DNA from 2 places in the Massilia sp. R2A-15 genome. Region 2 is predicted to be linked to the other one. Evidence: predicted binding sites of a transcription regulator. Region 2 holds the regulator's gene; the other holds the start of a gene.
What was found. Region 2 encodes FNR, which switches genes on or off when oxygen is low (the NO sensors DNR and NnrR bind a similar motif). Its sites were predicted from a motif close to TTGATNNNNATCAA; they were not measured.
Positions count from the first base shown of each region.

Region 1: Q4S45_RS22125 (CehA/McbA family metallohydrolase) is a predicted target of FNR. The motif match lies at 2,311-2,324, and genes of this name have one in related genera.

Region 1 covers NZ_CP131935.1:4,791,326-4,795,738, reverse strand. Annotated here, with positions in the region: gene Q4S45_RS22130 (Ig-like domain-containing protein) at 1-391, opposite strand, end outside; gene Q4S45_RS22125 (CehA/McbA family metallohydrolase) at 573-2,207, opposite strand; gene Q4S45_RS22120 (outer envelope protein) at 2,448-3,305, opposite strand; gene Q4S45_RS22115 (glycoside hydrolase family 94 protein) at 3,374-4,413, opposite strand, start outside.
Region 2 covers NZ_CP131935.1:1,552,788-1,557,200, reverse strand. Annotated here, with positions in the region: gene Q4S45_RS07065 (collagen binding domain-containing protein) at 1-203, shown strand, start outside; gene Q4S45_RS07060 (hypothetical protein) at 282-416, shown strand; gene Q4S45_RS07055 (DEAD/DEAH box helicase) at 498-1,748, shown strand; gene fnr (fumarate/nitrate reduction transcriptional regulator Fnr) at 1,798-2,565, shown strand; gene Q4S45_RS07045 (hypothetical protein) at 2,697-2,930, opposite strand; gene Q4S45_RS07040 (FixH family protein) at 2,927-3,463, opposite strand; gene ccoG (cytochrome c oxidase accessory protein CcoG) at 3,481-4,413, opposite strand, start outside.

The DNA of each region.
Region 1 (4,413 bases), 1.8 Mb from region 2:
TGATGGCGGCGTCCTGCGAGACCGCGGCCAGGCGCACCTGGTAGACGCCGTCGCGCATCGCGCGGCTGTCGTCGCGGCCGGCCCAGCGCACCGGCACCTTGACGGCCTTCTTCGACAGCGCTTCGACGCCATGCCAGCGCTGCACCACCTCGCCCGACGGCGCAACGATCTCGAGGCGCCACACCACGTCCTGCGCGGTGGCCACGTGAGGATATTCGAACTGCAGCGTGAAGGTGCGCCCGTCCTGGACGCCGGCGCCGGTGTACGGCGCATGCAGGGTCGCCTCGAATTCGCGGTGGTCCGCTTCGGACGCGATGACCGCGCTGGCGGCGCTGAGGGCAAGCAGGATGGCAAACCGCGGCAACAACTTGGTGGTGATGGCACGACGCATGGATTTCCCCGTATTCGTAAATTGTTATGTGGAGTGGAATGCAGCCGAGCAATCTTGAGTAACAAACTTTACTTTGTCATGACATTCTCATTACATAAGGAAAAGCTGTGGCGAAAATGATGAAAATGTCAATTATTAGACACAAATGCGCTCTGTGTCTAAAAAATCGCGCTACTCCGGCCTACTGCTGGGTGACCCAGACCGGCGCCGACCACAGCATGTTGCCGTCGTCCTGGGTCACGCGCACGTAGTAGAAGTGCTCGCCGGGGTCGGGCGTGATGGTGGTGACGGGAGTGCGCGACAGCTCGGCGACCGCGCCCTTGCGGCCAGGCACGCCCTCGAACATCACCACCGAGGCGACGGCCTTGCCACCCACGCTGGCGAAATGGGCGACCAGTGACAGGGGGCCGATGTTGGCGAAGCGCTCGCCCATCATGCGGCCGTTCGCCGTCAGCACCAGCTGCGAGCCCTTGTCCATGGTGGCGAACACGCGGCGCGCCCTGAGCGCGTCGAGGAAGGCTGCGGTGGTCAGCGCGGCGCCGGCCGGCAGCAGCACGCCGGTACGGTTGGTGTACGACATGCCCCAGTTGGCGCAGTGGTTGTCCTGGTTGGAGCTGAAGGCGACGTGGTAGCCGGCTTCGAGCGCCTTGTCGCAGGCGAGTTCGAAATTGCTGCGGCGGGTCTCCGATTCGGTCGTGCTGGTGGAGAACGCGTTGCTGTTGACGACCTCGCACAGGGCCATCGCGGCGTCGCCGTCCGGCGTGTAGCCGAAGGGGACGCCGCCGACGAGAAACTGCCCGGACTGCGACGGGTGGTTGAACTGGCCGACCAGGCCGCGCTGGCGCATCAGCGTGTACAAGCTGGCGTAGTCGCTTTTGGGCGTGAACGATTCGGCCAGCAGCTTGCCGGCGGCGTTGCGCTCCCAGCCAAGCAGCCGGTTGCTGTTGAAGATGTTCAGATGGCCGCCGTTGGCGATCACGCCCCATTCGAGGCCGTACACGGCGAGGAAATCGGAATGCGCCGCGTTGAACTCCTTCGCCGCGTCCAGGCCGGAGCGATACAGGGCCTTGGCGGCAGCCGGCGTGGCGGCGGGATTGGTGCCGGCCGAACCGTCGTACATGTGGTTGTGCTCCGACGCGACCAGCACATCGAGGCCGTGATCGCGCGCGTAGGCAAAGGCTTCGGACGGACCATGCGTGGAGCTTTGCGGATCCTGCGCGCCGGTGCAGGTGGCCAGGTCGCCGCCGCCGTCGCTGTGGGCCGTCTGGCTGTGCAAGTTGCCCAGGTAGACGTCGTACGGCAGATCGCCAGGCGCCGGCGCCATCGCAAGCGCTTCGGTGCGGCGCGCAAGCGGGCGGAATGCGGGCATGGCCGGCGGGGCCGCGCGGCCCACGGCGATCTCCCAGCTTTGCTCGACGCGCTCGCCGGCGATCGTCCCTCCGCCGGCCGCCCGGGCCTCGGCCACCAGGCGCACGCGATAGATGCCGGCCGGCGCGGCGGCGCTGCCCAGGCGGCCATCCCAGCGCACGCCCAGGTTCACCGGCGCGCGGAACAGCTCCTGCTGGCCGCTCCACTGGCGCGCGACGCGGCCGTCAGGCGCGGTCAGTTCGAGCGTCCAGCCCACCGTCTGCGGCGCGGCGACCAGCGGATAGTCGAAGGCGAGGCTGAAGGTGCGCGGCTCGCCCGGCGCCGGCTCGCCATGGTAGGGCGCGGCCAGGGTGGCGCCGAACTCGCGGTGGTCGGCTTCGGATGCGGCGACGCAGCCGGCGCCGCACAGCAGGAGGGACAGCAGGGTCGTGCGGGGAAGGGAGAACATGGCTGCCTCATTGGCAAGGGGGATCGATATTGCAATGATCGCAACCTGGCGAACGGGCAAATTGATGCGAGGAATACAACGCGGCCGTCGGGGCGGTAGTTAATTGATATTAATTAACTGACAATCAGAACGAATTTCTGCGGATCATTTTCCGCGCCGAGGAAGATGGGGTCAGGTCCGCAGGACCAGACCCCGCCGATGCATGCGGCGCGGACCAGGGGCCGGCGCCGCGGGATGGGCTTAGAAGTGGTATTCGGCGCGCAGCATCGGGGTGCTGGCGCGCTGGCCTTTACCACCGGTGGTGGCCGAGGTATTGCCGAACTTGTTGTTCCAGTACTGGTACTCGACGCCGATGCGGAAGGTGTTCTTGCCCGCGCCCACGTAGTCGCCGACGTCCGCCATCAGCTGCATGTCGATGTTGGTCTCGGTGCCGGTCTGGTTGCCGACTTCATCGCGGCCCTTCGGCGCGATCAGGTTGGCGTAGCCTTCGAACTTGACGCGCTCGCACACCGGGATGCCCCAGCTGGCGGTCAGCATCGGATGGATCTTGTAGGTGTAGCGGCCGGCCACGTTCGAGATCGGCGCGAAGGCGCCGCTCGGGGCGTTGCTCTCGTGCAGAACCAGCAGGCTGGTGTTCAGGAAGCCCGGCACTTTCCACATCAGGGTCGGACCCAGCACCAGCATGCGCTTGCGCGAGTTGTATCCGACGTCGTTCTTGGAGTTCCAGTCGAAGCCGCCGGTGATGCCGAAGCCCGACACCGGGCCCATGCCCATGTCCACGCCGCGCACCTTGCCGATGTCGAGCGTGTTGCGGTAGACGGCATACACTTCCTGCGCGCCCGAGTGCTGGTTCAGCGAGCCGGGATCGTTCGAGTCCGACTGCAGCAGGTCGACGTTGAAGAAGTTGCTGCCGTACTTGTAGCCGCTGGCGTGGGTCAGCGCGAAGATGTTCTTGCGGATGTCGACCGGGTTGAACGGCTCGGCAAACCTGGTGCCGACGCGATAGCTGATGGAGGTGTCGCTCCACTCCGCCGCGCTGGCGGAAGTGGAGGAAACGAGCGCCAGGGCGGCGACGGCGAGGACTGATTTAAGTGACATGATGAGCTTTCGACACCGAAGCGAGCCCGGTGTTTATTGAGGGAGCGGGCATGTTACCGTGCATCCGCCTACCGGGCTATCTGCAAGCGCACCTCATGCGTCCTTCCGTCGTCAACAAGCGACACTGTGTTGTCTTCCACATCACGGCCGTCCACTTTCATCCATCCTTCCGCGCCGGCGACCACGGTGATCTCGTAGTTCGACGTGCGATAGCGATAGTGCAATTTGAACGTGTCCCAGCCCGATGGCAGGTGCGGCGTGACCGTCAGCTTGTCGCTCGCCAGCGACAGGCCGAGCAGCGATTCGACGATCAGGCGGTACATCCAGCCCGAGGAGCCGGTGTACCAGCTCCAGCCGCCACGGCCGATGTGCGGCGACACCGCGTACACGTCGGCCGCCACCACGTAAGGCTCGACCTTGTACAGCGCGGCGCCTTCCGGCGTGCCGCCGTGCTGCACCGGATTGATCATGCGCAGCAGCTCCCAGGCCTTGTCGCCCTGCCCCATCTTGGCGAAGGCCATCGCGGTCCAGATCGCGGCGTGGGTGTACTGGCCGCCGTTCTCGCGCACGCCCGGCACGTAGCCGCGGATGTAGCCCGGATTGAGCACGCCCTTGTCGAACGGCGGGTCGAGCAGCTGGATCAGGCCGAAGTCGCGCCGCACCAGGCGCTGGTCGACCTGCTCCATCGCGCTGGCGGTGCGCTCGGGATCGGCGGCGCCCGACAGCACGCCCCAGCTTTGCGAGATCGAGTCGATCTGGCATTCGTCGTTGCTGTGCGAGCCGAGCGGCGTGCCGTCGTCGAAGTAGGCGCGGCGGTACCACTTGCCGTCCCACGCGTTGGTCTCGACGTTGTGCGCCAGCTGCTTCGCTTCGTTGCGGCAGGTGTCGGCGAAGGCCTGGTCGTCGTGCAGCTCGGCGACCTCGGCGAACTTGACCAGCACGTCGTACAGGAACCAGGCCAGCCACACCGACTCGCCCTTGCCTTCGTTGCCGACGCGGTCCATGCCATCGTTCCAGTCGCAGGTGCCGATCAGCGGCAGGCCATGCTCGCCGAAGCGCAGGCCGCGCTTGATGGCGCGCACGCAGTGCTCGTACAGGTCGGCGTTCT
Region 2 (4,413 bases):
AGGTCGTCGGCACCGCCAGGAGCGCCTCGGACGGCTACTTCGTCATGTCCAGCGTGTTGCCGGGCAATTACATCCTGCGCCTGTCGAAAGAGCAGCTCAAGCGGCTCGACCTGAGCGACATGGGCATGCACCTGATCACCATTTCCCCGGACGGAAACTTCGTCAACGGCCGCGAACTGTACGTCGAGGCCAACCCGAAGTAAGGCGCGCCGCCGGCCGCCCGGCGCGGGTATGATCGAGTCAGCACGAAGGCCTTGACATCAACCCGGAGGAACCCGCCCATGGATCGCCGCCCCGCACGCTGGACCGCGCTCGCCCTCGCCTGCCTGCTGCTGGCGGCCTGCAAGGACAAGCACGATCCGCTCAAGCCGACTGTCGCGCAGCCGGCCGTCGCCGCGTCCGCCGCGTCCGCGTAGGCGCGGATTGCCGCTTCCCGCACTTGTCGGTGCGCGACAGGGTAAACTGTTGCCGTTTTCGTCCATTACCAGGTGCTACCCATGTCGTTTGTCTCCCTCGGCCTGATCGACCCGCTCGTCCGTACCCTCGCCGAACTCGGCTACGAAACGCCGACGCCGGTGCAGGCGCAGGCCGTTCCGGCCGTGCTGGCCGGCCGCGACGTCATGGCCGCCGCCCAGACCGGCACCGGCAAGACCGCCGCCTTCGCGCTGCCGATCCTGCAGAAGCTGACAATGGAAGGCACGAAAGTCGCGTCCAACTCGGTGCGCGCGCTGGTGCTGGTGCCGACCCGCGAACTGGCCGAACAGGTCCATCAGAGCTTCCTTGCGTACGGCGCCAGCCTGCCGCTGCGCACCCACGTCGCATACGGCGGCGTGAGCATCAACCCGCAGATGATGAAGCTGCGCAAAGGACTCGACCTGCTGGTCGCCACGCCCGGGCGCCTGCTCGACCTGCACCGCCAGAACGCGGTGAAATTCGACCAGGTGCGGACGCTGGTGCTCGACGAAGCGGACCGCATGCTCGACCTGGGTTTTGCGCGCGAACTCGATGCCGTGTTCGCCGCCCTGCCCGCGCGCCGCCAGACCCTGCTCTTTTCCGCCACCTTCTCCGACGAGATCCGCGCGATGGCCGGCAAGCTGCTGCGCGACCCGCTCAGTATCGAAGTCAGCCCGCGCAACACGACCGTGAAAGCGATCGCCCAGTGGATCGTCCCGGTGGACAAGAAGCGCAAGCCCGAGCTGTTCATGCACCTGCTGAAGAAGAAGCGCTGGGGCCAGGTGCTGGTGTTCGTCAAGACCCGCAAGGGCGTGGACCAGCTGGTCGACACCCTGCAGGCGCACGGCGTGGCGGCCGACTCGATCCACGGCGACAAGCCGCAGCCGGCGCGCCTGCGCGCGCTCGAGCGCTTCAAGGCCGGCGAAGCGCGCATCCTGGTCGCCACCGACGTCGCCGCCCGCGGGCTGGACATCGACGACCTGCCGCTGGTGGTCAACTTCGACCTGCCGATCGTCGCCGAGGACTACGTGCACCGCACCGGCCGCACCGGGCGCGCCGGCGCCTCGGGCGAAGCGGTGTCGCTGGTGTGCGCCGACGAAGTGGTGCAGCTGGCCGCCATCGAGGTACTGACCAAGCAAACCTTGCAGCGCGTCGACGAGCCGGGATTCGAACCGGACCACCGGGTGCCCGTCACCAATACCCGCGGAGAAGTGGTGAAAAAGCCGAAAAAGCCGAAGAAGCCCAAGGGCGACGCCAGGGTCACCGAAATCGACGTGCGCTTCGCCCGCCGTTGATTGCTCAACAATTTGGCAGGGCCCCGCCCCGGGGCTTATAATGGGGATTATGGAACACCCTCTCCCCCACCTCGCCCCCGTGCACTTCAACATGCACGCGCTCAAGGCCAGCTGCTCGGCGTGCAGCATGCATCAGCTTTGCCTGCCGATGGGCCTGGACGCGGTGGACATCACGCGCCTCGACGACGTGATCGGCAAGCGCCGCAGGGTCGCGCGCGACGAGCGCCTGTACCAGATGGGCCAGCCGTTTCGCAACCTGTACGCGATCCGCTTCGGCCATTTCAAGACCTACCAGATCAACGCGGCCGGCGAGCAGCAGATCACCGGCTTCCAGATGGCCGGCGAGTTGCTGGGCATGGACGCCATCAGCGGCGACCGCCACCACTGCGACGCGGTGGCGCTGGAAGACAGCGAGGTGTGCGAGATTCCGTTTGCCGACCTGGAAGACCTGTTCGCCCATGTGCCGACGCTGCTACGCCACTTCCACCGCATCATGAGCCAGGAAATCACCCGCGAGCAGAACGTCATGCTCCTGCTTGGCAATATGCGCGCCGAACAGCGCTTCGCGGTATTCCTGATCAATCTGTCGGCGCGCTACGCCGCGCGCGGCTACTCGGCCACCAGCTTCCAGCTGCGCATGTCGCGCGAGGACATCGGCAACTACCTCGGCCTGACCATCGAAAGCATCAGCCGCCTGCTGTCGCGCTTCAAGAAGCAGGGCCTGGTCCGGGTCGACAAGCGCGAAGTCACCCTGCTCGAACCGGCGCTGCTCAAGGCAATGGCCGCCGGCACCGAGCAGTGCCACCCCATGTCGTAAGCCGGGGTCTGGTCCCGCGGACCTGACCCCAAGTTGAGAATCTCGACGACAGCGCGATTGCACCGGTATTTTCGATAATCTGTGGCGAAATCAAAATGGGGTCAGGTCCGCAGGACCTGACCCGCCATGGGTTAAAACGGCGGATCGCCTTCGGGCGTAAAGGCCAGGTAGCACGTCAGCATGCTCGCCAGCGCGCACAGGGTCCAGAACAGGAAAAAGCCGATGCCGTAGATCGCCATCGGCGCCAGTCCCGTCTCCTCCAGGCGAACCAGTTCGGCTGGATCGAACAGCGCAAAGAAGCAGCCCTCGGCCAGCGCCGCCGCCAGGAACGACGGCCACAGCACGATCATCGCGACCCGCTTCATCGGGCCTCCGGCGCGTCGGCCAGGATCTCCACGCCCTGCCGGCGCGGCCAGCTCCAGCTGCGCGCCAGCCGCCACTCCCGCCGCGAACCCTCCACCACCACCTGCCAGTGCGCCCGCTCGAGCATCGGCAGGGCCAGCGAAAAATGCCCTGCGGCGTCGGGCGTCGCCAGCAGCCGCAGGTCCTTGGCCGGCTGGGTCGGATGCGCCAAATAGATGTAGATCGGCGCCGCCAGCGGCGCGCCGGCGCTGCGGATGCTGCCCGACAGCGTCGCGCTGGCCGGATCGTAGCGCGCCTCGAACGCAAGCTGCAGCGCGGTCGCCGCGCGGTCGCGCCGCAGGTCCTGGTTGATCGCCTTGCCCTGCTTGTAGTAGTCGTCGACCACCATCGCGTCGGGCCGGGTGGTCGCCAGGTAGCCGGCGAAGGCGCCGCCCACCAGCACGAAGGCGGGGCCGAACATCAGCAGCCACGGCCAGCGGTGGGTGTACCAGGGCGCCGCGCCGGCGCCGGCGAGCGGAAGTGAAGCGCTGTGCATGGGTGTCTCCTTCTTCTTCATTGTTTGGGCACGATGAAAACGGCCTTCTCCGTCACTGCCAGGCCCGGATCGTCCACGGCCGTCAGGCCGAATTCTATCCGGTTCGATCCTGTTTTGGCGCCTTCTCGCGGCGCCTGCACGCGCACCGCGACGGCGCGCGCGCTGGCGCCGTCGAGCTTCGTCATGTCGGTGGTGGCAAGCCGGATCGACGGCAGGCCGGACACCGAGATGCGGAAGGTGTGGGCCGTCTCCGCGGTGTTCATCACCTGCAGCCGGTAGACGTTTTCGATCACCCCGTCCTCGACTTCGCGGCCCATCGCGCCGCGGTCGCGCATCACGTCGAGCTTGAGCGGCGTACGCAACGCCAGCGCGGCGCCGAGCGCGCCGCCGATCAGCGCCAGCAGCGTGGTGTAAATCAGCACGCGTGGACGCAGCAACCGGGCCCGCACCTGGGCCGAAGACCAGCCCCTGGCCAGCGCCTGCTCGGTCGAATACCGGATCAGCCCGCGCGGGCGCTCGACCTTGTCCATCACCGAATTGCAGGCGTCCACGCAGGCGGCGCAGCTGATGCATTCATACTGCAAGCCCTTGCGGATGTCGATGCCCGTCGGGCAAACCTGCACGCACATGCCGCAGTCGATGCAGTCGCCTTGCGCCTTGCCCAACGCGCCGCGCGGTTCGCCGCGCTTGGCGTCGTAGGTGACGATCAGCGTGTCCTTGTCGAACATCGAACTCTGGAAGCGCGCGTAGGGGCACATGTACTTGCAGACCTGTTCGCGCAGCCAGCCGGCGTTGCCGTAGGTGGCCAGCGCGTAGAACAGGATCCAGAACGTCTCCCACGGACCGAGGCGCAGCGCCGATACTTCGGACATCAGGGTCGACATCGGCGTGAAGTAGCCGGCGAAGCTGAACCCGGTCCACAGCGCCACCGCGAACCATGCGGCGTGCTT